Regions from separate parts of the Brevibacillus sp. NRS-1366 genome, predicted to be linked through region 3. Evidence: riboswitches for the same ligand, from Rfam matches in the RefSeq annotation. Region 3 holds a riboswitch; each other region holds the start of a gene.
What was found. A riboswitch is a leader RNA that binds a small molecule or an ion and turns the genes downstream of it on or off. The one in region 3 is predicted to bind S-adenosylmethionine.
Positions count from the first base shown of each region.

Region 1 (5,681 bases), on a different contig from region 3:
GGGCAAAGAAAGGTGCAGCCCCGATGACCAACGGCGGGATGGAACCAAGTACACCAAGTGATGTACCCACGATTGCTTTGGTAACAGGGATCAATAAAATCATCAAAATGATAAAGGGAACCGAACGCAGGACGTTTACGATAAAAGATGCCACCATATAAAAACCGCGGTTCGCAAGGAGCTGCCCCCTGGAAGTGAGAAAGAGGATCACACCCAGCGGCAGACCAATCAGGACTGTAAACAAAGTAGAAAAGCCAAGCATGGAGAGGGTGTCTACGGTTCCAATGCCGATCTCAGACCAGTCGACATTTTTCATTTGCAACCATTCCATCTATATCACCTCCACTTCAAGGCCGCTTTGTCGCAGCTTCTCGATCGTCTGTTTGTTCTGCTCGGCATCGCCTTCGAGCTCGACGACCAGCTGACCATACGGCGTATCTTTCATGCGGGAAATCGTCCCTTGCAGGATGCTGAATACGGTACCTGTTTCTTGCATCGTCTGGAACAAAATCGGCTTATACGTCTGTTCTCCCAAAAAGGTGACGCGAGCAATAGTACGATTGCCTGAGGCTTTCTCATGGGCAACCGCTTCTCGCAGCTCATTGGAATCTGCCACCTGCTCCACAAATTCCTGTGTAGTCGGATGCTTCGGTTTGAGGAATACTTCGAGTACTTTCCCTTCCTCGACGATCAGTCCACCGTCAATTACCCCTACGCGGTCACAAATCGAGCGGATGACCTGCATCTCATGCGTAATCAGGACGATGGTCAATCCCAGCTTGCGGTTGATGTCGAGCAGCAGAGCCAAAATGGAATTGGTCGTCTGCGGGTCAAGCGCGGATGTCGCTTCGTCGCATAGCAATACTTTGGGGGCGTTCGCCAAGGCGCGGGCAATCCCTACGCGCTGCTTTTGCCCCCCTGAAAGCTGTGCCGGATATTTGTCGCGATGAGCTTCCAGCCCTACCAGCTTCAGCAAATCATCTACTTTTTGTTTGATCTCGGCCTTTGGTCGTTTCGCCAGCTTGAGAGGAAACGCAACATTCTCTCCAACAGTCGCAGAGGACAGCAGATTGAAGTGTTGAAAAATCATCCCGACATGACGACGCTGCTCCTGCAGTTTGCGGTCATCCAGTTTGGTCAGATCCACGCCATCAACGATGACTTCCCCCGAGGTTGGTCGTTCCAACAGGTTCATGCAACGGATTAATGTACTTTTTCCTGCACCGGAATGTCCAATAATCCCATATATTTCTCCCTTATCTATAGAGAGGTCTATTCCGAGCAACGCTGGAATTTTTTCACCGTTTACTAAGTAGCTTTTATGCAAATTGCGCAGTTGAATCAAACAATTCCACCTCCTATAAAAAAACCACTATCGATGCCTGCTCACGAGGAGCGACCGCGTTTTAGTGGAAGGTTTTTATGCGCTCCGGGAAGTTTAAGCAAGGATGCTTTCACACTGTGAAGTACTTAAACTTTCCTATGCGTTAAAAAAACACGATCCACTAAAACAACGGACCCCTTTTTCATCAAACGAAAAAGGGGCTGCAACGCATGTATACGTTCGCATCCACCCTTCTCATCTATCAAGATCCAATCAATCTTGTAGGAATTGGCACCGCTCTCGTCTATTCGAAAATAGACCGGTTGCCGGGCTTCATAGGGCCTGTCCCTCCGCCTCTCTTGATAAGAAAGATATCCACGTATATTATGTTCGGTTTACATATTTTCGTGATACAAGTCGGATTATATCGCTTTTGAAAATAGTAAGTCAATAGTAATAGTAGGTAAAAACTTTTTTCTAATCCATCAGGGGTCGACATCAAGCGATTGGAGGTTGTTTGGCACTCTAAAAAAAACAGCACGCTCAATTTGGCGTGCTGTTAGACGTTTCTTCGATTGGCTGCATGGCCTCTGCAGTAGCAGGCTGGAGCTTTTCTTGAATAAAGGATTGTACTTGATCTACATCTGGGATCAGAACCGATCCTGCCTTGTGGGATTCATGGAACATGCCCATCGGCGGCAGTTGGTAGTTACCTGGTGCTTGTGTATTCAAATTCAGTCCGAGAGCAGATAGCTTCAGCATATCCATCGAGCCGATGTTGGTTTGTACATATGGTGTAATTTCTTTTAGAATGTTCGGCAATTGAATCAGAGTTGTACCGCTCTTCATCTGACTCGCTACAGCAGCCATCAATTTACGCTGCCGCTCTGTGCGCGTATAATCTGAAGTAGCGTCGTGACGAAAACGAACGTACTGCAAAGCCTTGTTCCCGTCTAACTGCTGCAACCCTTTTTTGAGATTAATATCGTAGACGCCCTTGTCTGTTGGATCGTGGTAGTACATGTTTTTCTCCACATCCAGCTCCACACCGCCTACTGCATCAATCAATGCCTTGAAGCCTTCAAAATCTGTAATGACATAGCGATCAACAGGCAAACCTGTAAACTGACTAACGGTTTTCATCGCCAGCTCAGGTCCTCCGTCTACAATCGCTGAATTGATTCGTGAACTGCCATTTCCCGGAATGTCCACATAGGTATCCCGCAAAATAGAGAATAGATCATAGCGCTTTGTTACCGGATCAATACTGACCACCATCATAGAGTCCGAACGAGGGAGTCCGTTATTTTTCATTCCCCGGCGGTCTACCCCCATCAACAGGATATTGACCCGTTCTTTGCCATCCCACTGAGGAATTTCAGCCGCTTTTGTCGCTGCCCCACCATCCGGCAAAGCTGGCGTAAAGATATTGGGCCCTTGAATGTTTTGTGCAAATTGATAAAAGGAATATCCGTAGTATCCTGCTGTTGATGCAATCACAACTAACATCAGGAGCAACACTCGTTTCCATATTCGCATAAAAACTACTCCACCTTATTGTCTTTTGTATCTGATGTGAACTCCATCCATCTCTCCACATTGTTTAGTATACTCGAAACTGGACAAAGTGGAGCAGCCTTTATTTGGGTAGCGGCACTTATTAAACTTATACATTTACAATGTTTTTAATATTCGTTATACTATTTGCAAACTTATTTTAAGGGGTGAGTTATTGTGATTTCCCCAGCCTCCCTGCTGAATCGTTATCCACGGGAAGCGCTATTTTTCCTGGTTGCCAGCTTCATCAACTCTTCCGGCAGCGCATTTATGTGGCCCCTTACTACCCTTTATGTACATACTGTTTTGCAACGCTCCATGACCGAAGCCGGATTTGTGCTGATGGTCCAATCACTGGCTGGGATCGTGGGACAATTCGTCGGTGGATCACTTTTTCATCGGCTCGGTGCCAAGCGACTCATCGTTGGTGCCTTGCTCATTCAGGGACTCATTCAGTTGTCCATTCCCCTCGTTTCTAGTTGGCCTGTCTATTTGGCACTGATGACGGGTCTTGGTTTCACTTTCAACCTTTCTTTTCCGGCTATTCAGGCATTTATTGGTTTTCGCTGGAGGGAGCAGCGGCGTGAATTGTTTAACATTGTTTATGTTGGCAATAATTTAGGGATGGCCATCGGTACCTCTTTGGCAGGTGTGATTGCCACTTTTTCCTTCCAGCTTACCTTTTTGTTCAATAGTGGGAGTACACTTCTTTTCGCATTGTTCTTCTTCCTTTTTATGAAGAATATCTCTCATCGAGAACTTGTTGGGGAAACATCGGCAGAGGCGCAAAAACGCGGGCAGGGTACGAATACATTCGCGCTTTTGCTCCGATATCAACTGTATTTTTTCATGGCCTTGGGCGGTGCTTTTATCTTTTTTGCCAATACGGTTTGGAATACAGGCGTCGCCCCTTACATTACTGAGCAAGGCATGCCGCTTTCCTCTTATAGCTGGCTGTGGACGATCAACGGGATCATTATTTTTGCTGGTCAGCCCATTACGACCTGGTTAAAACGCATTCTGCGGCAAAATCTGTCTGCCCAGCTCGTCGCCAGTGCGGTTCTCTACGCGTTAGGATTCGGTTTCATCCTGTTGTACCACGGCAGCTATTCCGCTTTTGTCATCGGGATGATCATTACGACGTTTGGAGAAATGCTGATCTCTCCCACTATTCCTACCTTTATCACGGAGAGAACCGGGGAGTCTGCACCGTTTTATTTGGGCGTAGTAGGCGCTATTACTACAGTAGGTCGTTTACTCGGGCCACTCGCGATGGGCTTCATGTACGATCAGGGAGGTGTGGAGCCCACTCTGGTGCTGGCGACAATCGTCTCCTTTGCTGCCGTAATCTTGTGTATGCTCCATTCCTTTTTCCAGCGTGAAAAAAAGGGGCAGCAGCACGCAGGGACGTTTTGATATCGGGAAAAAACGGGGCAGAACAAAAAATGAAAAAGTGTAAAACCTCTCGGAAAGTTGCTTTTGGGGAGGAGAGAAAAAAGCAGAAAACGCTCCAGATTCTTGGGCCTCCCGCTGTGGGTCACCCTGGGCAGCTCCATTCCAAAAACGAAACCGCGTCCAAAGTAGACGACCCCAGAAGTAGCTCAGGGGTGGACGCTTAAAAACGTGTTTCGTTTTTTCCATTGCGCTTCGGTCGGCGTCCCAAAGATCTTGCGCTTATTTCTGCTTTTTTCTCTTACCAGCGTTGCTCTATTTTCGAAGATATTCATGAAATTATAAGAAAACCCCTATCGAGGCATCTTCAAAGAGGAGGACCGCGTTTTAGCGGAAGGTTATTCTTGCTGAACCAGGACGCAGATACGGAGAAGTTTAGGCTTTCTGATTCAATTAGAAAAAGCTGCCGAGATTTCCTCGACAGCTCCCTCTTCCCTTCCCATTCATATCACAGGCGGGCATGTGAGCGACTTCCCGTTCGCTTCTAAACCTAGCCCCAATATGTACGGAACAGCAACATGGCTCCACGCTTCTGGATTCGGTGCAGCAGCTACTTCATCTGGCGAACATGACCGAAGCATGGAAGTATCAATACTGCCGCCCGGATCGAGGGCGACCGCTGCCATTCCCTGGGGCAATTCCGCAGCGAGCGACTGGGTCAAGCCTTCAATCGCAAATTTGGAAGCGCAGTAGGGTGCGAGCATCGCCTCTCCATATCTGCCCCAATAAGAGCTAATATTCACCATAATTCCCCCGCGCGCACGTTCAACCATATACGGTAAAAAAGCTCGAATGACATGGAAAACTCCGTTCACATTCACGTTCATAACCATCGCAAACTCACTCGGTGCCAGGTCAATGACAGCACGATTTTGATTCACGATAGAAGCATTATTAATAAGCAGATCTGGAACACCGACCTCTGCATAGACGTGCTTTGCCCATTTTTCTACCTGCCGCATATCTGCTACGTCGACTACTTGAAGTCATGCTTATCTCCGAACTGGCTGCATAGCCGCAGTACTTCTTCCTCAGAACGTCCGCAGCCTGCCACCGTCCATCCCGCTTCATGAAAGCGATCTACCATTGCCCTGCCCAATCCCCTCGTCACACCTGTAATGACAACAAGCCTGTTCATACTCATCCCCCCAATTTATTAAAAAAAGCCCTCTTTCCACAATAAGGGAAAGGAGGACTTCACTACCCACTCTCTATGATTCGCCCTGTTGCTTTAAAATGGCAGCTCAGGGAGCTGATACCACTCACCAGCCATCCATTCACGCGCTTTCCAACGCAGGACATCGGGTCGAACCAGTGGCATGATCTCACGAAAAAGCTCGACGCGTTC
Region 1 covers NZ_JBITPN010000040.1:4,758-10,438, reverse strand. Annotated here, with positions in the region: gene ACIFQN_RS25880 (methionine ABC transporter permease) at 1-331, opposite strand, end outside; gene ACIFQN_RS25875 (methionine ABC transporter ATP-binding protein) at 332-1,345, opposite strand; SAM riboswitch class I at 1,577-1,693, opposite strand; gene ACIFQN_RS25870 (LCP family protein) at 1,868-2,863, opposite strand; gene ACIFQN_RS25865 (MFS transporter) at 3,059-4,297, shown strand; partial or broken gene ACIFQN_RS25860 (SDR family oxidoreductase) at 4,777-5,471, opposite strand; gene ACIFQN_RS25855 (aldo/keto reductase) at 5,565-5,681, opposite strand, start outside.
Region 1: it holds a riboswitch for S-adenosylmethionine, as region 3 does, so the genes downstream of both, ACIFQN_RS25875 (methionine ABC transporter ATP-binding protein) here and ACIFQN_RS06335 (MetQ/NlpA family ABC transporter substrate-binding protein) in region 3, are expected to answer to the same signal.

Region 2 (5,681 bases), on a different contig from region 3:
AGAAGACGCGGAGCAGGAGCTGCTGCAATACGTTCATGATGAATTGCCTTCTGTCGTTCGTGATGAGCTTGGCATCTTTCCTTTTTACACGCAGGTGACAAATGACGGATACCTGGTGCTCGCGTTTGTTCGCAATTCGACAGATCGCAGTATTCTTTTGCAAAAGCTTCCGTTGACCCTGGTTACTACCGAGGGCGTAGAGGTAGCGAAGAAGACGTTTGATCTGGTTGCTACAGGACCTGTTGGAGATATGTCTAGCCGTCCGATTGAGTTTATGTTCCGCTGGGATGAGTTTACTCAAATCCCGGAAAAAGAGGTTCCACTGACTCTGACCTACAAAAAGCCGCCAAGTAGTCAGACGCAGGAAAATCAGGAATTAAATATCGGGCTCTCCACAAACGAGACCGAGCATTATATGAAGAAAGCAGCGGAAGAAACACCCGTAAAAGCAGGTGAAGTCGATCTGCAAGTGCTTGAAATTAAGGCGAGTGAAGACAACGGACTAAAAGTCGTGGTTGTTTTCCGCAACGGGCTGGAAAAACGCCTGGAGTTTACAGAAGTGCCGATTATTGTGCATGACAAGGCAGGAGAAACCGTTGCTCGTGTACACTATACCCTTCAAAATATGAAGGTAGAAGCGAAGAGTCATCGGGTATGGGCATTCGATATCCCGTCTTCCTCCATGAAGCAGCAAGAGGTAGACGTAGCGGAATTGACTGCTTTTATTCCAAAGGCCCAGCAAAGAAAAAAAGCTGAGCCATTTACAGCACCGGAAGCAGACGACAACAAAGGCCTGCTGCAGTAAATGAGGAACCCTTTTTGCCAATGGTGAAAAGGGTTTTCTTGCGATCAGAGTGTTCCAATAACTGGATGTTCAGGGTTGCGCGTCCCCCTTTTCATCCGCTATGCTAGGACGAGAAGCACAAAACGAGCTTTTTTGAAGATTCTCTATACCTGAACTCCTTTTGACTGCGCACGAAAGCAGGAGAGAGAAGGAAGGACTGTTTTTTTATGAAGAAAACGATACAAGCAGCGGTTGTGATGGTGTTGGTCATGACGATGGCCGTCACCGATGTTCATCCCGTATTCGCTGCTGGAACGAATGATCCTTATTTAGACAATCAGATTCATTTGGGTCAGATCAACGCAGATAAAGCGTGGGGAGCAGCACACAGCAACGAGTCGATTGTGATTGCTGTTCTGGACTCGGGAGCTGATTACAATCATCCCGACCTAAAAGGGAATTTGCTGCCGGGCATTAATCTAGTCAGTCCAGGAAAAAGCGCCCAGGATGACAATGGACATGGAACCGAAGTCATCGGAGTCCTCGGTGCTAAAGGGAATAATGCCATAGGGGTATCGGGTGTATTATGGAATGCTCGCATTTTACCAATTAAGGTATTGGACAAAAGAGGTTTTGCCGATATTGATCTGGTTGCAAAAGGAATAAATACAGCCCTGGATCGAGGCGCAAAAATCATCCTGATGTCGTTTAGCAGCATGTCCTACTCAAAGGCGCTGGCTGATGCAGTGAACCGTGCGGAAAGAAGCGGAGCAATCCTGGTCGCCGCCAGTGGGAATGAAGGGAATCGAGTGGCCTATCCGGCTGCTTATCCGACCGTTGTAGCTGTAGGAGCCGTCAAAAGCAATAACCAGCCGATTCCCGCCTCCAATACCGGTCCAGAGCTGAATATGATGGCTCCTGGGTTCAATATATATACGACCAAGCTTGGCGGAAAATACGGCTCTTTTAGCGGAACCTCAGCGGCTGCTCCTCAAGTCGCGGGTGCTGCTGCACTGATACTTGCACATTATCCAAAGCTAAGTCCACTGGACGTTCGAATGCAGCTCTACCAGACTGCAAAGGATATTGGCCAAGAGGGATGGGATCGAACAACCGGTTATGGCTTGCTGGATGTCAATAAGGCTGTGCGTTCTCCGATGTCATCCGATTTCCTGGAGCCTAACAACTCTGTTTCCAAAGCGAAGGCTTTTCCGATCGAGGCGCAAATCCGCGGGAATCTCGGACCGAATGACACGGTTGACTGGTTCAAGATGGACGTTCCTTATGATGGAAAAGTAAGCTTTACGGCTACGGTTACTTCAGGGGTTTCTTCAGCGATGGCAGCTACTTTTTATTCAGACAATCGGACACCCGTCACGCAGTACATCGGAAATGGGGATACAGTCACAATCCCTGCCAAGGCTGGAACGATGAATATTCGACTCATGCGAAATGCCGGGGTCAATTCCTTTACGTACGTGCTGACCAGCAGATTCAGCATCAACCCGGATCGAAATGAACCGAATGATACAGTGAGCACAGCCAGGCCGCTCGTTGGGAATCAGATCAGCGCCACAGGCAATTTTCATTTTGAGGGAGATCAGGACTGGTTCTCTTATTACGTTCGCGAATATGGTCAAATGAACGTCGCAGTCACCCCTGACAACAAGCGGATGGATGTTGTCTTGACCGTTGGCAAGCAAGATGGGAAAAATACAGTTTGGGACCCAGCCTATTATAGCGGCGACCGTGACAATCCAGCTGTCGAAATGAGAAAAGAAGTATCTCCGGGTAAATATCTTATCCGTGTGAGTGAATATGAGCACAATGCTGTAAATGGGGAATACCGTCTGGACTTAGGCTTTACTCCAATAAAAAAAGATCCGAATGAACCGAATGACACCTACCACCAGGCGTCTCCATTAAGCGGCGGAACCTTGATGACAGGAAATTTCCCCACGGCGTCTGATTCTGACTGGTTCCAATTTACGGTCAAGACAGAATCGTACGTGAGTATTCGTGCCCCGTTTATTCCGGTCACCAATGGGATGAGACTGGCTCTCTACAGTGAACGAAATCTCGATTATGCGATGGCTACCACGAATGAAGTGGCTGAGCTATCGGATCAGGGCAGAGAAATCATGGGATTGCGTTTGCAGCCGGGTAAGTATTATATCCGTTTGAACAGCGGAATCTCTTTCAAGTATGATCTGTATCGCTTGACTGTGAATCAGCAGCCACTGCTGGCTGGATATCGCGATATTTCGGACCACTGGGCGCGCTCCGAGATCGTTAGGCTGAGCGCCAGAGGGATTGTCAAAGGGTTTGACGATGCGACCTTCAAGCCGAATCAGGCTGTGACTCGGGCGCAGTTTGCCACTATGCTGATTCAGGCGATGAGGGCGAGCGGCGAGTCTGTAGGGAGCTCCTATACAGGCAAGGCCGTCTTTCGGGATATGTCGACCAAACATTGGGCGTACAACAATTTGGGAATCGCTTATCAGAAAGGCATCTTGAAGGGCTATCCAAACATGCAGATGAAGCCTGATCAGGCGATTTCCCGTGCGGAGATGGCGGCTATGATCGCCCGTGCACAAAAGGTTCTGTTGTATAATCGAAGCACGTCCTCCTATCGCGATGTGCCGGCCAGCCACTGGGCTTCTTCCTCTATCGAAGCACTGACGGCGCGGAATTGGTTGAATGGATATGGAGCGACTTTCAAACCGCAGGGGATTGCTACGCGGGCAGAGGTAGTGGTCTTGATTTCAAAAGCGTATAAATTATAACGGCTTTTCCCACGTCAAGTACGCGGGAAATACGCGCTTCGCTAAATGTGTCTATTGACACCGCAGAGAAAAACAATTATTCTATAAACCGTAATGGATACTCTTATCCAGAGCAGGCGGAGGGACTGGCCCGATGAAGCCCGGCAACCGACTAGAGCGGTGCTAACCAGCAGAACGGACATCTGTTCTGGCCGATAAGAGGATGAAGGAAGCATAAAGCGCGCAAACCTTTTCCTCCACGAAGACGGAAAAGGTTTTTTTTCTTGCGTTTACGTCGATAAAATCCTGTCTCGGCTACCACACTATTTGTATGAGGTCAAAGGAGGTAATTTTCTCATGGCTTTGCAAAAAGGTCGTCGTCTGTTTACATCTGAATCCGTAACCGAAGGACATCCGGATAAAATTTGTGACCAAGTTTCCGACTCCATCTTGGATGCGATTCTGTCTAAAGATCCAAACGCTCGTGTCGCTTGCGAAACATCCGTAACCACTGGTTTGGTGCTCGTAGCGGGTGAGATCACCACAAACACGTACGTTGATATCCAAAAGCTCGTTCGTGAAACAATCCGTGAAATCGGCTATGATCGTGCCAAGTTTGGTTTTGACGCGGATACTTGCGGTGTAATCACGGCAATCGGCGAACAATCTGCTGACATTGCTCTTGGTGTTGACCAAGCTCTGGAATCCCGCGAAGGTAAAATGTCTGACGCTGAAATCGAAGCGATCGGTGCTGGTGACCAAGGTCTGATGTTTGGCTTTGCTTGCAACGAAACACCTGAGCTGATGCCACTTCCAATCAGCATGTCTCACCAATTGGCTCGCCGCCTGACTGAAGTGCGCAAAAACGGCACGCTGGCTTACCTGCGTCCTGATGGAAAAACGCAAGTAACCGTTGAGTACGACGGAGACAAACCTGTTCGCATCGATACGATTGTTATTTCTACCCAACATGCTCCAGAAACGACTTTGGAGCAAATCAAAAAGGACCTGGTTGAGCATGTAATCAAACCAGTTGTTCCTGCAGAACTCCTGGATGCAGACACCAAATACTTTATCAACCCAACTGGTCGTTTCGTAATTGGCGGACCACAAGGGGATGCTGGCTTGACTGGTCGCAAAATCATCGTAGATACCTACGGCGGTTATGCTCGTCATGGCGGCGGCGCGTTCTCTGGTAAAGATCCAACCAAGGTAGACCGCTCCGGTGCTTACGCAGCTCGTTATGTAGCGAAAAACATCGTGGCTGCAGGTCTGGCAGACAAGTGCGAAGTTCAAGTAGCTTACGCAATTGGTGTAGCACAGCCTGTTTCCATTGCTGTAGATACGTTTGGTACAGGAACTGTTTCCGAAGAAGATCTCGTGAAACTGGTTCGTAAACACTTTGATCTGCGTCCAGCTGGTATCATTAAACAGCTTGACCTGCGTCGTCCAATCTACAAACAAACAGCGGCTTATGGCCACTTCGGACGTAACGACCTGAATGTTCCATGGGAGCAAACAGACAAAGCAGAAGTACTGAAGCAAGAGGCAGCGCAACTGGGAAAATAATAACTGCAAAGAAAGAGCCTGGTACTGTTACTGGGCTCTTTTTTGTGTGGCCGGTTTGTTGCCTGGCTATCCAGTTATTGGGGAAGAGTGGACAAAGGAATTTGTAGGGATGTGTCGAATCTCCTAAAAGGGAAGTGAGGAGGGGTTTTTTGCAGAAAAGAAGGCTCTTCCTGATCGTGTTTGTTACCTGTTTGTTTTTTGTCATGGCCCTTGGATTATTGGGTGAATCGGGTTTGGTAAAAAAGAATGCGCAAAAAGTGCAACCTTTTCCCCAAGTTGATACGTCTAACTTCATAAGCGAGGCAGCAAATGCTGAGCCAAACGTCACAGCAACACAAAATGCAACGGTAAGCCCGAAAAAGTGGTACAACAATCAGGTCGTTGTATTAACGTATCATCATGTGACAGATGAGTCTGGTCAGAGGTACGTCATATCGCCGGAACTATTTGCACGGCACATGGCGTTTTTGCATGAGAATGATTTACATCCCATATCGCTTGCAGAGTTTTTGCAATTTGTGCAGACGGGTACCTTATCGACCGCGAATGCAGTATTGATTACA
Region 2 covers NZ_JBITPN010000063.1:4,874-10,554, forward strand. Annotated here, with positions in the region: gene ACIFQN_RS34145 (SLAP domain-containing protein) at 1-805, shown strand, start outside; gene ACIFQN_RS34150 (S8 family peptidase) at 1,042-3,570, shown strand; SAM riboswitch class I at 3,671-3,771, shown strand; gene metK (methionine adenosyltransferase) at 3,907-5,118, shown strand; gene ACIFQN_RS34160 (polysaccharide deacetylase family protein) at 5,268-5,681, shown strand, end outside.
Region 2: it holds a riboswitch for S-adenosylmethionine, as region 3 does, so the genes downstream of both, metK (methionine adenosyltransferase) here and ACIFQN_RS06335 (MetQ/NlpA family ABC transporter substrate-binding protein) in region 3, are expected to answer to the same signal.

Region 3 (5,681 bases):
GATTAATACTTGTTCGGAGATTGTTATCTTTTCCATGTGTTCAATTCCTGTTTCTTCTCACGCTGGGTTTTGAAGTACACGAAAATTTTGCGGATCAAGACAATCACAGCTACAATCGCCAGCATATTGATCAAGAAGCCAAAGATTGCGCCCAGAGCACCCATGTCACCAAACAGTCCGCCAAACAGCATGCCTGCCAGACCACCAACCAGAAGACCTTTCATGAATCCACCACTCATGAATCCGCCGCTTTTGCTTGGAGCAGCAGTTGCAGGCGTACTGGTAGTACCTTTATTTGTAGATGCATTTACATTCGAATCGGGTTTCGTAGGCGTTTGTGTATTCGTAGGAGCCGTATTAGAGTTAAACGATTTTTTTCCGGATTTATAGCCTTTTGCATCGGCATGATCGGTAAATCCGCTTGGTGCGAGTACGAGCATTACGGCAACCAACAGCATGATTAGTTTTTTCATGTGATTTGTGTAGCCCCTCTCTTATTGTATTCCTTACACATAAGTGTACACGAATATATGGTCATTTTCCACCAAACTTTCCGTGAACAATGTTAGAATGGAAGCTTTATGGAAAAATTAATCAAACAATTTTCCTGGATTCAAGATGCCGTTTGGGTCAAACTGCTGTTTAATCAGCTTCATCAAGGGCAAGGTATCGGGATGTTCTTTCTGGAGATACTTCTTTTTCCCAATGCCGATCCCGTGTTCACCCGTGCAGGTACCGCCCTTTTTCAGGGCATATTCGACAATCCTTTCATTTACTTCCTCGGCTATTTGAACTTCCTTCGGGTCTTGCTTGTTGAACATGAGGGTCGTATGGAAATTGCCGTCCCCCACATGCCCCAATACACCTCCAGTAAGGCCGCTCTCGTCGATGACGGTGCGTGCATAGACTACTGCATCGCTTAGTTCTGACAGGGGGAGGCATACGTCCGTCAGCATCATCTCTTTCCCCGGGTAACCGTGCTTGAACGCATAGGCCAAATGATGGCGAGCCTCCCACAGCTTGGCTCGTTTTTTGGAATCCGTTTCGACTAAAAAGCCCTCACATTGATGTTCCTCCAGCAATTCATGGGCAAAGGAAACATCGTGTGCCAGTGCGGCCTCATTGCCATGGAATTCGAAAAACAGCGTAGGCTGCTCAGAATAATCCGTGTCGCTGTGTACATTCACTTGTTTGATGGATGCACTGTCGACCAGTTCGACGCGGGCAATGGCTAGCCCGGCAGAAAGCAAGGAAACAGCTCCATCCACGGCAGCTTTCACAGTAGGGAACGTAGCACGACCTGCGATAATCGTCTCGGGAATGCCGTAAACCCGCAGCGTAATTTCGGTAAAAGCACCCAGGGTGCCCTCCGAACCGACAAAAAGACCCGTGAGATGGTAACCAGAAGAGGATTTGGCAGATAATCCGCCCGCATGGATGATACGGCCGTCTGCCATGACAACCTCTAGATCGCGTACCTGGCTGCGCATAATCCCGTAGCGTACGCTCGTAGTCCCACTCGCATTCGTTGCTGTCATTCCGCCAATGGTAGCGTCGGCACCCGGATCGACCGGAAAAAAGAGCCCGAATTTTTTCAACGCCTGGTTCAATTGGTTACGTGTGACCCCTGGCTGGACCCGAACAAGGAAATCTTGGGGACGGATCTCGATGATTTGATTCATCTGCGAAAAATCAAGAGAGATGCCACCTTTTAAGGGTATGCAATGTCCCTCAAGGCTAGACCCCACTCCAAAAGGTACGACTGGTATGCTTCTTTCGTTGGCATATTTCATGATGGAAACAACTTCGTCAGTAGAGGCAGGGTAGACAACGACATCGGGCAAAACCGGGGCATGGTGGGATTCGTCTTTACTGTGCTGCTGCAGAGCTGTCTCGTTAACGGTAGCGCGATCATCTGCTGTCATCTTCTTCAGGTCTTCCAATAACGAATCGGGGATGGCGTTCAAGGCAAATTCCTCCTGTAAAATTGAGTTTCTTCTATAAAATAGGAACAAAACCTCTAACAGCATGACAATGTTAGAGGTTCAAAAGGATTACGCGCTTTTTTTCAATTTTCTAGCTGCCCAGTTACCGAGCGATTGAATCAATTGTACCAGAACAACAAGTATGATGACGGTAATGATCATCACTTCAATATCCCATTGCTGGTAGCCATAACGCAGAGCCAGGTCACCGAGGCCGCCCGCACCTACTGCTCCTGCCATTGCGGTTGCCCCAATCAATCCAATGGTGGCAATCGTCAGACACAAAACGATGCCAGGACGTGCTTCACGAAGCATGATGCGGTAGATAATTTGCGTCCGAGAAGCACCCATAGCCCGATAGGCTTCAATCACACCGCGATCGACGTCAAGAAGTGCGGTTTCCATCAACCGTGCGATGTACGGAGCCGTGTAGACAATGAGGGGAACGATCGCCCCTTCGATCCCGATAGAGGTGCCTACGACTAATTCCGTAAAGGGAATGATGGCGACCATCAAGATAATGAATGGCAAGGAACGGACGATGTTGATGATCGTGTTCATGCTGTGATAGATAAATTTGTTGGGAAACAAGTGGTTGCCTTGCGTGATTACGATCACTATCCCTAATGGAATTCCGATCAATGTAGCGATAAACAGGGAGATTCCGACCATGATGACGGTCTCCTGCAGCGATTGCCCAAATACGGGAATCATCTCTGTCAAACGATCCATTACCTCATTACCTCCTCTCGCGTCACGACATCTACGTTGTAAACGGCATCCCGCAAGAAATGGATTCCGTCTTGGACGGCTTGTTCCTCACCGGAGATGTGCAAAAGCAAAATGCCTAGTGCCGTTCCTTTGATCGAGGTAATCGAGCCGTACAATAAATTGGTGCTGACCGGAAAGCGTGCAGAAAGCGTTCCGAGGACGGGATCAAGTGCAGCATCTCCGCGAAAAGCGACACGTAAAATCTTTGCGGCAGGCCCAGTCTGTTTAATCTTCGTCAAAATTTCAGCAGGTACTTCGTCGTCAAAAATGGTTTTAATAAAATTGCGGGTGGTCGGCTGCTGCGGATTGCTGAAAATATCGAGAACCGCCCCTTGCTCGATGACGTGACCGTTTTCCATGATGGCGACGTGGTCGCAGATTTTTTTGATCACTTGCATTTCATGCGTAATCAACACAATGGTCAGGCTGAATTTCCGATTGATATCCAAAAGCAGCTCCAGGATAGAATCGGTAGTCTGTGGGTCGAGCGCTGAGGTGGCTTCGTCACAGAGCAGAATTTCTGGATCGGTAGCCAGGGCACGAGCGATGCCGACGCGCTGTTTTTGTCCGCCTGACAATTGAGAAGGATAGGAGTTCGCCTTGTCTTCCAGGCCCACCAGTCGCAGGAGATCTTCTACCTTTTGTTTGATCACATCTTTTGGCACCCGGTTCATTCTGAGAATCTCTGCCACGTTGTCAAAGACGTTGTAGGAGGACAACAGGTTGAAGTGCTGAAAGATAATGCCGATCTTTTTGCGCGCTTGGCGCAGCTCTTTTTCTTTCAACGCAAGCATATTCTGACCATTTACAATCACAGTGCCGCTAGTCGGTTTTTCCAGCAGATTGATGGTGCGAAGCAGGGTGCTTTTCCCCGCTCCGCTAAAGCCGATTACCCCGTAAATCTGGCCTTTCTCCACGTTCAGGGATACGCCCTTTAACGCTTCGACCTGCTTGCTTCCAACGTTATACGACTTGTGGATATCGGTTAGCTGTATCATTTTCTGGCGTCTCCTTGCTGTTCGAGAATGTCGGTCGCTCCTCGGCGAACAGGCCTCGATATGGGTTTTTTTACCAGGATGGGAGCACAGAACCTTCAAAGCGTTCTTCGATGAATTTTTTTACTTCTTCCGAGCGGTAAATATCAACAAGCTTTTTGTAAGCAGGATTATCTTTGTTTTTGTCATTTGCAACGAGAACATTTACATAGGGAGAATCAGATGTTTCTGCAAAAATGGCATCCTTTTTAGGGGAGTAGCCTGCTTCCATCGCAAAGTTGGTGTTGATGCTCGCTGCTTCTACGTTGTTCAGGGAACGCGCCAGGAATGCTGCTTCGAGCTCTTTGAATTTCAGGTTCTTCGGATTTTCTACGATGTCCAATGGAGTCGCATTGTCGCCTGCGCCATCTTTGAGTTTGATCAATCCTGCCGCCTGATAGAGCTGCAGGGCGCGTGCGCGGTTGGATGGATCGTTTTGGATACCGACAACGCCGCCGTCTGGAATCTCTTCTACTTTCTTATGCTTAGTGGAGTAGAGACCCATTGGGTAAGTCACGGTTTTTCCGATAATCGTCAGATTGGTTTTGTGATCTTGATTAAACTTGTCCAGGAAAGGGATCGTTTGAAAGCTGTTTATGTCCAGGTTGCCTTTATCAAGAGCTTGATTAGGCTGCACGTAGTCGTTGAAGACGACAACTTCCACATCGAGACCTTGTGTTTTTGCGACTTCTTTTACTTTGTTCAAAATTTCTTCGTGTGGACCGCCAGTAACGCCTACCTTGACGCTTGTTTGCTCAGCAGCGCCAGAAGCTGGCGTCTGGGCGGCTTCCTGTTTACCTCCGCAAGCGGTAACCAGCGAGGCAGCAAGCAGCAGTGTAGTGAGTAATAAACCTGTTTTTTTCATTTGAATTTCTCCCCATTCCATAATGTTTATATCTATTTTGAAAAGTGAAAACGAAAGGAAAAAATAAAAACCTCTTCCGAGAATAGAAGAGGTTAAACCGTCATTATTAAACAGTTGTAGGATACCTCTCTTATCTTCCGGAATGTTTTCCGCTGGAATTGGCACCATATCTATTTAGATAGGTTGCCGAGGTATCATAGGGCCAGTCCCTCCACCTCTCTTTATAAGAGAACGCTTTATTCAGTTGAAAAATATAAATCCTGATTAGGATAGTTGGATTATATCCCGCGTTTTTAAACCTGTCAAATGTTTTTAGAAAATAATTAACTTCAGTGAAAATGATTAAATTGGTCAAAATACGAATGATAACTTGATTGAGGACGAGATCATATGTATAATGGGAAAAAACAAACCTGATATATGCTCTCACAGGTGATGTCATGACACTATTGGATACGAATGAATTCAGAAAAAAGCTGTCTGCGATTTATAATGAGATAGCGAAAGAGTTGTTCGGGTTTGGAACGACTTTACTGAGAGTAACGATTGAGAATCAGATGATTACCTTCTATGCCAAGCATCGCCGTTCTCCACGCTCTGCTGCGTTGGAGGGTGAGGCCCCAGCCCTCAAGCTCGAGGTCGACTTCCGAATGTCGCTTCTATATAAGAGAAAGCTTCGGGAACGATTGGAAGAGGAAATGGGTCTGAACATTGAAGCTGTCTTGAGAGATTACGACGCTGCTACACAGCTTGCGATTACGAATGTTATTTTAGTGGAATCAGAACTGAATACCTGACCAAAGCAATTTGGATTTTCTCTTTTGATCTATCTTAAGGGAAGACCATGAGCTTTTGGCAAAACGGGTGTCGCTTCTCTTTGTTTACGAGGAAAAGTGCTCTTGTTTAGAATGAACGATTCTAATCAAGGGTACTTTTCCTTTTTTTATTTAACAAATATTTCCTTTTTGAAGGGTGTGGTTGATGAATAGATAAGGGCAAAGAGTGGAACAGTAGGGGGTTTATCAA
Region 3 covers NZ_JBITPN010000011.1:161,683-167,363, reverse strand. Annotated here, with positions in the region: gene ACIFQN_RS06360 (YxcD family protein) at 1-36, opposite strand, end outside; gene ACIFQN_RS06355 (hypothetical protein) at 24-473, opposite strand; gene ACIFQN_RS06350 (FAD-binding oxidoreductase) at 591-1,925, opposite strand; gene ACIFQN_RS06345 (methionine ABC transporter permease) at 2,055-2,717, opposite strand; gene ACIFQN_RS06340 (methionine ABC transporter ATP-binding protein) at 2,717-3,754, opposite strand; gene ACIFQN_RS06335 (MetQ/NlpA family ABC transporter substrate-binding protein) at 3,825-4,655, opposite strand; SAM riboswitch class I at 4,783-4,885, opposite strand; gene ACIFQN_RS06330 (DUF2294 domain-containing protein) at 5,096-5,452, shown strand.

Region 4 (5,681 bases), on a different contig from region 3:
GTCTTGACAGTGATGGCCGCGTGCAAGCGACCGATTGATTGAGCCATTCGTCTGCACCCATTTGTTGAAACTCTCGCTTGTTTGAATCGTACTAACAAGTAACGATATAACAATCAAGTAGAGGAGTGAGAGTGATGACAGGAGTCATTATTACAGTGGCAGCGATCGGAATCTTCATTCTCTCCGGATACTTCTTGACTAAATGGGAAAAGGCCGTCTTTCCAGGCAATCAATAAAACGGAAATGAGGCAGAGAACAAAGCAAAACTGAAAAAATAGGTGTAGGCAGAACTGGGGCAACCATTATGAAAAAGCTCTTGCTGCCTGTACCGCTTTTTTCCAGCCACCGTACAATCCGTCACGTTCCATCACAGACATCTGCCCTTCAAAGGAGCGCTCTACTCTCCAATTTTCGGCGATGTCCTGCTTGTTTTTCCAAAACCCAACTGCCAGTCCTGCGAGATACGCAGCCCCTAAGGCCGTGGTCTCATTCACTTCGGGCCGATCAACAGGAACACCCAGCAGATCGCTTTGGAACTGCATGAGAAAATTGTTCATCACAGCTCCGCCATCCACACGCAGTTTTTTCAGCATGAGACCAGAATCTGCTTCCATGGCAGTCAGAACGTCCTTCGTCTGATAGGCGAGTGATTCCAGTGTTGCACGAACGAAATGTTCCTTGCTCGTTCCGCGAGTGAGACCGAATACTGCGCCACGCACTTCACTGTCCCAGTAGGGGGTCCCCAGACCAACAAAGGCAGGTACTACGTAAACTCCTTGCGTAGACGTGACCCTGGTCGCATACTGTTCACTATCTGCTGCATTTTTCAGCATCCGCAGCCCATCACGCAACCACTGAATGGCAGATCCCGCGACAAAAATACTTCCTTCCAGCGCATACTCCACCTTGCCATCAATGCCCCATGCAATCGTCGTCAACAGACCATGGTCCGAGGAAACGGCATTTTCTCCGGTATTCATGAGCATAAAGCAGCCTGTTCCGTACGTATTTTTTGCCATCCCTTCCTCAAAGCATGCCTGCCCGAACAAAGCGGCCTGCTGGTCTCCCGCCGCCCCGGCAATCGGTATTTCTTCCCCGAAAAATAGGTTCCTGTCCGTATGGGCATAGACTTGTGAGCTGGGGCATACTTTTGGCAGCATGGCTTTTGGCACGTCTAGCCATGCAAGCAGTTCGTCATCCCATGCCAGCTCGTGGATGTTGTACATAAGGGTTCGGGAAGCATTCGTATAATCGGTCACATGCGCACGACCACCCGATAGCTTCCAAATCAGCCACGTATCAATCGTGCCAAACAGCAGTTCTCCATGCTCCGCCCGTTCCCTGGCCCCGGCGACGCGATCCAGAATCCATTTGACCTTGGTTCCCGAAAAATACGCATCAATCAACAAACCCGTCTTGGCACGGACTACATCATTTTTCCCCTGTTGTTTCAACTGTTCGCAAATCTGGGTGGTTTGACGTGACTGCCAGACGATGGCATTGTAGATCGGGACTCCGGTCTTTTTATCCCAGACCAATGTGGTTTCGCGCTGATTTGTAATCCCGACAGCAGCGACCTCACTCGCGGAAATGTTGTGGCTGGTCAGTACCTGTCCGATCACCGCCACCACTGACGACCAAATCTCGAGTCCATCGTGCTCTACCCAGCCCGGTTCCGGAAAAAGCTGAGTAAATTCCTTCTGTGCCACACCAGCGATCTTCCCTTCCTGATTGATCAGGATCGCCCGCGTGCTCGTCGTTCCCTGGTCAATGGCTAACACGTAGCGTTTCTCTCTGGATGTCATCCGCTTCGCCTCTCTTTCCCTGTCCTTTTCTGTCATGTGCAAGAAGGATATTTCTATTCCTACCTATATTTGAGAAAAAACAGATGATCCCTCTTTTTCAAGCAGACAGAATAAAAAGGCGAAAGCGATTTTCTTACTGAATCAGAAAGTATGAACCTCGCGAATCCGCTTACTGATTCAGCAAGAATAACCTTCCTCTAAAACGCGGTCGCTCCTCCTTGAGGAGGCCTCGATAGAGGTTTTCTTATGATTCAGCAGATTCCAAGATCGGAAAGCGGCGCACGGACAAGCCAAAGTCACTCGTCAGAAGCGCTTCGTGTTCTTCATTTAACCCACTTGTAATCAGTCCGGCGCGCAATACGCCACCCAAATCGAACTGGACCTTGAGTTTGCTGATGCTCACCCCAGCCGCTCGCAAAAAATGCAGGACGCGATCAGGTGTTGCGGATGGACATGATCCTTCCAAATAACACAGCGAACGCTGGCTCGCCTCTGGCTGCGCTGCCAAATGCGAAGCCGTATTTTCTCTCCAGACCGGATGAGGCGTGAATGGCTGGGTCAACAAATAAGCCAAATCCTCCACAACCGCGCTGGCTGTTGGAAGCTCTCCTGCCCCTCTACCTGTAAACAACAGATCTCCTACGATATTACCCGATAGCTGGACAGCATTGAAAGCGTCCTGGATTTGTGCCAATGGGTGACCAAGAGGCAGCATTGTAGGCTGAACGGAAAGACGAATGCCTTCATCGGTTTGATACGCTTGGGCGATCAGCTTAATCCGGTAGCCTAGCTCACTAGCAATACGGATATGTCCGGCTGAGAGATCTGAGATCCCTTTTCGCACCACATCTGCCAAAGGGAGAGATTCTCCATAGACCAGTTGTGCCAGGATATACAGTTTATACATCGCATCGAAGCCCTCTACATCAGAACGAGGGTCTGCTTCGGCATAACCCAGCTCCTGCGCCTGCTTCAGCACTTCTTGGTAGGAGAGCTGCTCGGCTTCCATCTTGGTCAAAATGAAGTTGGTCGTCCCGTTAAGAATTCCGCGTACACCGCTGATGTCATTGGTTCTAAGGAACTGACGGAGTACACTTAAAATGGGAATACCTCCCGCTACGCTTGCTTCATAGGCCAAGTGCACTTGGTGCTGGTTAGCCAGTTCAACCAACTCTGTTCCTCTTTTCGCCAGCAGTTCCTTGTTTGCCGTTACCACATGGCATCCTTTTTCAATCAACGCACGGACATAATCATAGGTAGGATCAACTCCCCCCATCACTTCCACTACAATATCTACATCGCTTTTTAATACGTCTTCAAAGTTTGTTGTCAATATGGATGGTTCTACGTGAACCGCGCGTTCTTTTTCAGAATCTCGTACCAACGCTTTTACGATTTCGATTCGTTTGCCCAAACGGAGTGACAGCTTCTCCTGCTGGGAGCGAATCGTTTTAATTACCCCTCCGCCTACTGTTCCCAATCCCAACAATCCCACTCTTACTACGCCTACGCTCATCCTGACCACCCCATACTCAAATTGAAAAACAAAAAAGCCATCTTCGCTAAGAAGAAGGCTTTGGGCATCGCTGCTCCCCTTCTCCTTATCTCCCAGGACGCTTTTGTCCTGCAGGAATTGGCACCTTGTCACATACTGCGTGACGGTTGCCGGGCTTCATCGGGCCAGTCCCTCCACCTCTCTGGATAAAGAAAAATATGAATTTTTGTACTTCGGAGAATTAGAAAACCTGGCTGCGCCATGCCTTTTGGCAGAGCCGCGGTTGCACTTATACTGGATAAGAATTTTATAAATTCTTATCTGTATTAAAAAAACCTTCTTCACTTAAGAAGAAGGTTCGCATTCACTTATACGAGACACCCGCTTCTTATCTGCCGAGATGCACGATCTCGCAGGAATTGGCACCTTGTCACATGTCGTGACGGTTGCCGGGCTTCATAGGGCCAGACCCTCCACCTCTCTGGATAAGAATAATGTATTCTGTTGAGCTTTATTCTAAGAAATTCCATACCATCCGTCAACAAAATTCTTTCTTTTCAATAAAGACATTTTGTTGAACGCAAGCAAACGCATGGTGATAAGAGAAAAGTGTCCGGTTTGCGGGGCGTGCGCGCAGATTTGGCCGGGAGTGCTCAGCATCTTTTCAAAAGAATGTTCTACTCGGAAAACAGGCATTCTACTTCCTCCTTGCTGCAGCATGCACAATACAGCTGATGCCCGTCACTCTCCTTTAGAAGGATCCTTTCTTCCACATACCCGCACCCTTGACAAATGAACAGCTCAAACATGGCTTGACCTCCCGATCCGTTCCGGCTTGTCTTGTCAGTATTTCCTTTTCAATTATTTCTAGCCCAACACAAAACAGGCACTTCTCACGATCGAATCGAACGTTAGAAATGCCTGTTTTTCACTTATGCAGCTGCGTTTCACTTTTCTGCGATTATTCTGCCCGACCATGGATGGTTTTGGGAGAAACGAACTGTTTTTCGTGTTCAAGCAGCCACTCTTTTCTCCATAACCCACCCGCGTAGCCGGTTAAACTGCCGTTCGCTCCCACAATTCGATGACAGGGAACTACGATACTCAAGCGGTTTTTCCCATTCGCATTCCCGACTGCCCGTACTGCCTTTTCATTGCCGATCGTTTTGGCGAGGAAGGAATACGAGGCTGTCTGTCCAAATGGTATCGTTGTTAGCGTATGCCAGACGGTCTTTTGAAAGCTCGTCCCAGCCATCGAAACGGGAAACGAGAATTCGCGCCGAGTTCCTTTAAAATAGTCATCGAGCTGCTGGTAACAATCCCAAAACACCTGCGGACAATTCGCCCTTTCTTCGGGAGCTTGCGGTAATGTATGCTCTGCAAACATGATGGAGCTGATCGCGTCATCAGTCCCGATGATTTCTAAGACTCCAATCGGAGAAGGGTACTCCAGCTTATGTAAAATCGTCATAAAGCGACCTCCATAAATAAAACGTAGCGTATGCTTCCCAGCCTTCCCATTTCACAGCCATTTGCCTGATTTGTGCCTGTGAGGGCTTCTCTTTTAATCCGAGCTGGATTTTTAGTGCGTTGTGTAATCCAACATCGGCAATGGGAAAAGCGGACTTTTGCTGCAAGCATTTCATCATGACGTAATCTGCCGTCCACGCCCCTACACCTCGAATGGCTGTCAGGGCTTGATGCATCTGCTGCGACTCCCGCATATCGAGCAGCTTTTCCTTCTTCAGCTCTCCTGTTGCCATGGCTTTGGCTACTCCAATGACATATTCTGCCTTTCGGGTCGTGAATTGGAGTTCTCGCAAATCGTCTACCTGCAAGGATGCCACGGTTTGAAAAGTTGGGTATAGCCAGTAGCGCTTGTCTGCAAAAGTCAGCTTCTCCCCAAACTGCTCCGTGAATCGCTTTTTCATGGTGTAAGCAAAGCTGAGAGTGATTTGTTGACCGATAATCGCCCAGGTCAAGGCCTCGAATAAATCAGGGATGCCAACAATCCGCAAACCTCTGTATCGCATCGCAAGTGGACGCAATACATCATCCTGCTCGGCTGTTTTATAAAAGCCTCGCAAATCACGATTCAAATCAAACAACTGGGCCAAATAGACCTTTATGTCCGTGAGCATGTCTGCTGTAGGCGTCCCAGCGAGACATTCAATCTGGAGCTGGTGACTCATTCTCCTATTTTCAGGCTGCCCACAACTGATCTTGAGCAATAAAACTTCCCCTCGTACTTTGAGTGCTTTATACAAGGAACCATTCTCAATACGATGCAATACCTCTTGATCAGATCTTCCCAAGAAGCGGAGGCACTCATCGAAAGAAAAACAGTCTGGTACTGCTATTTCCATCATTGCCACAGGATT
Region 4 covers NZ_JBITPN010000022.1:638,277-643,957, forward strand. Annotated here, with positions in the region: gene ACIFQN_RS19875 (CapA family protein) at 1-38, shown strand, start outside; gene glpK (glycerol kinase GlpK) at 303-1,805, opposite strand; gene ACIFQN_RS19885 (homoserine dehydrogenase) at 2,050-3,321, opposite strand; SAM riboswitch class I at 3,404-3,513, opposite strand; SAM riboswitch class I at 3,686-3,792, opposite strand; gene ACIFQN_RS19890 (methylated-DNA--[protein]-cysteine S-methyltransferase) at 4,262-4,771, opposite strand; gene ACIFQN_RS19895 (DNA-3-methyladenine glycosylase family protein) at 4,755-5,669, opposite strand.
Region 4: it holds a riboswitch for S-adenosylmethionine, as region 3 does, so the genes downstream of both, ACIFQN_RS19885 (homoserine dehydrogenase) here and ACIFQN_RS06335 (MetQ/NlpA family ABC transporter substrate-binding protein) in region 3, are expected to answer to the same signal.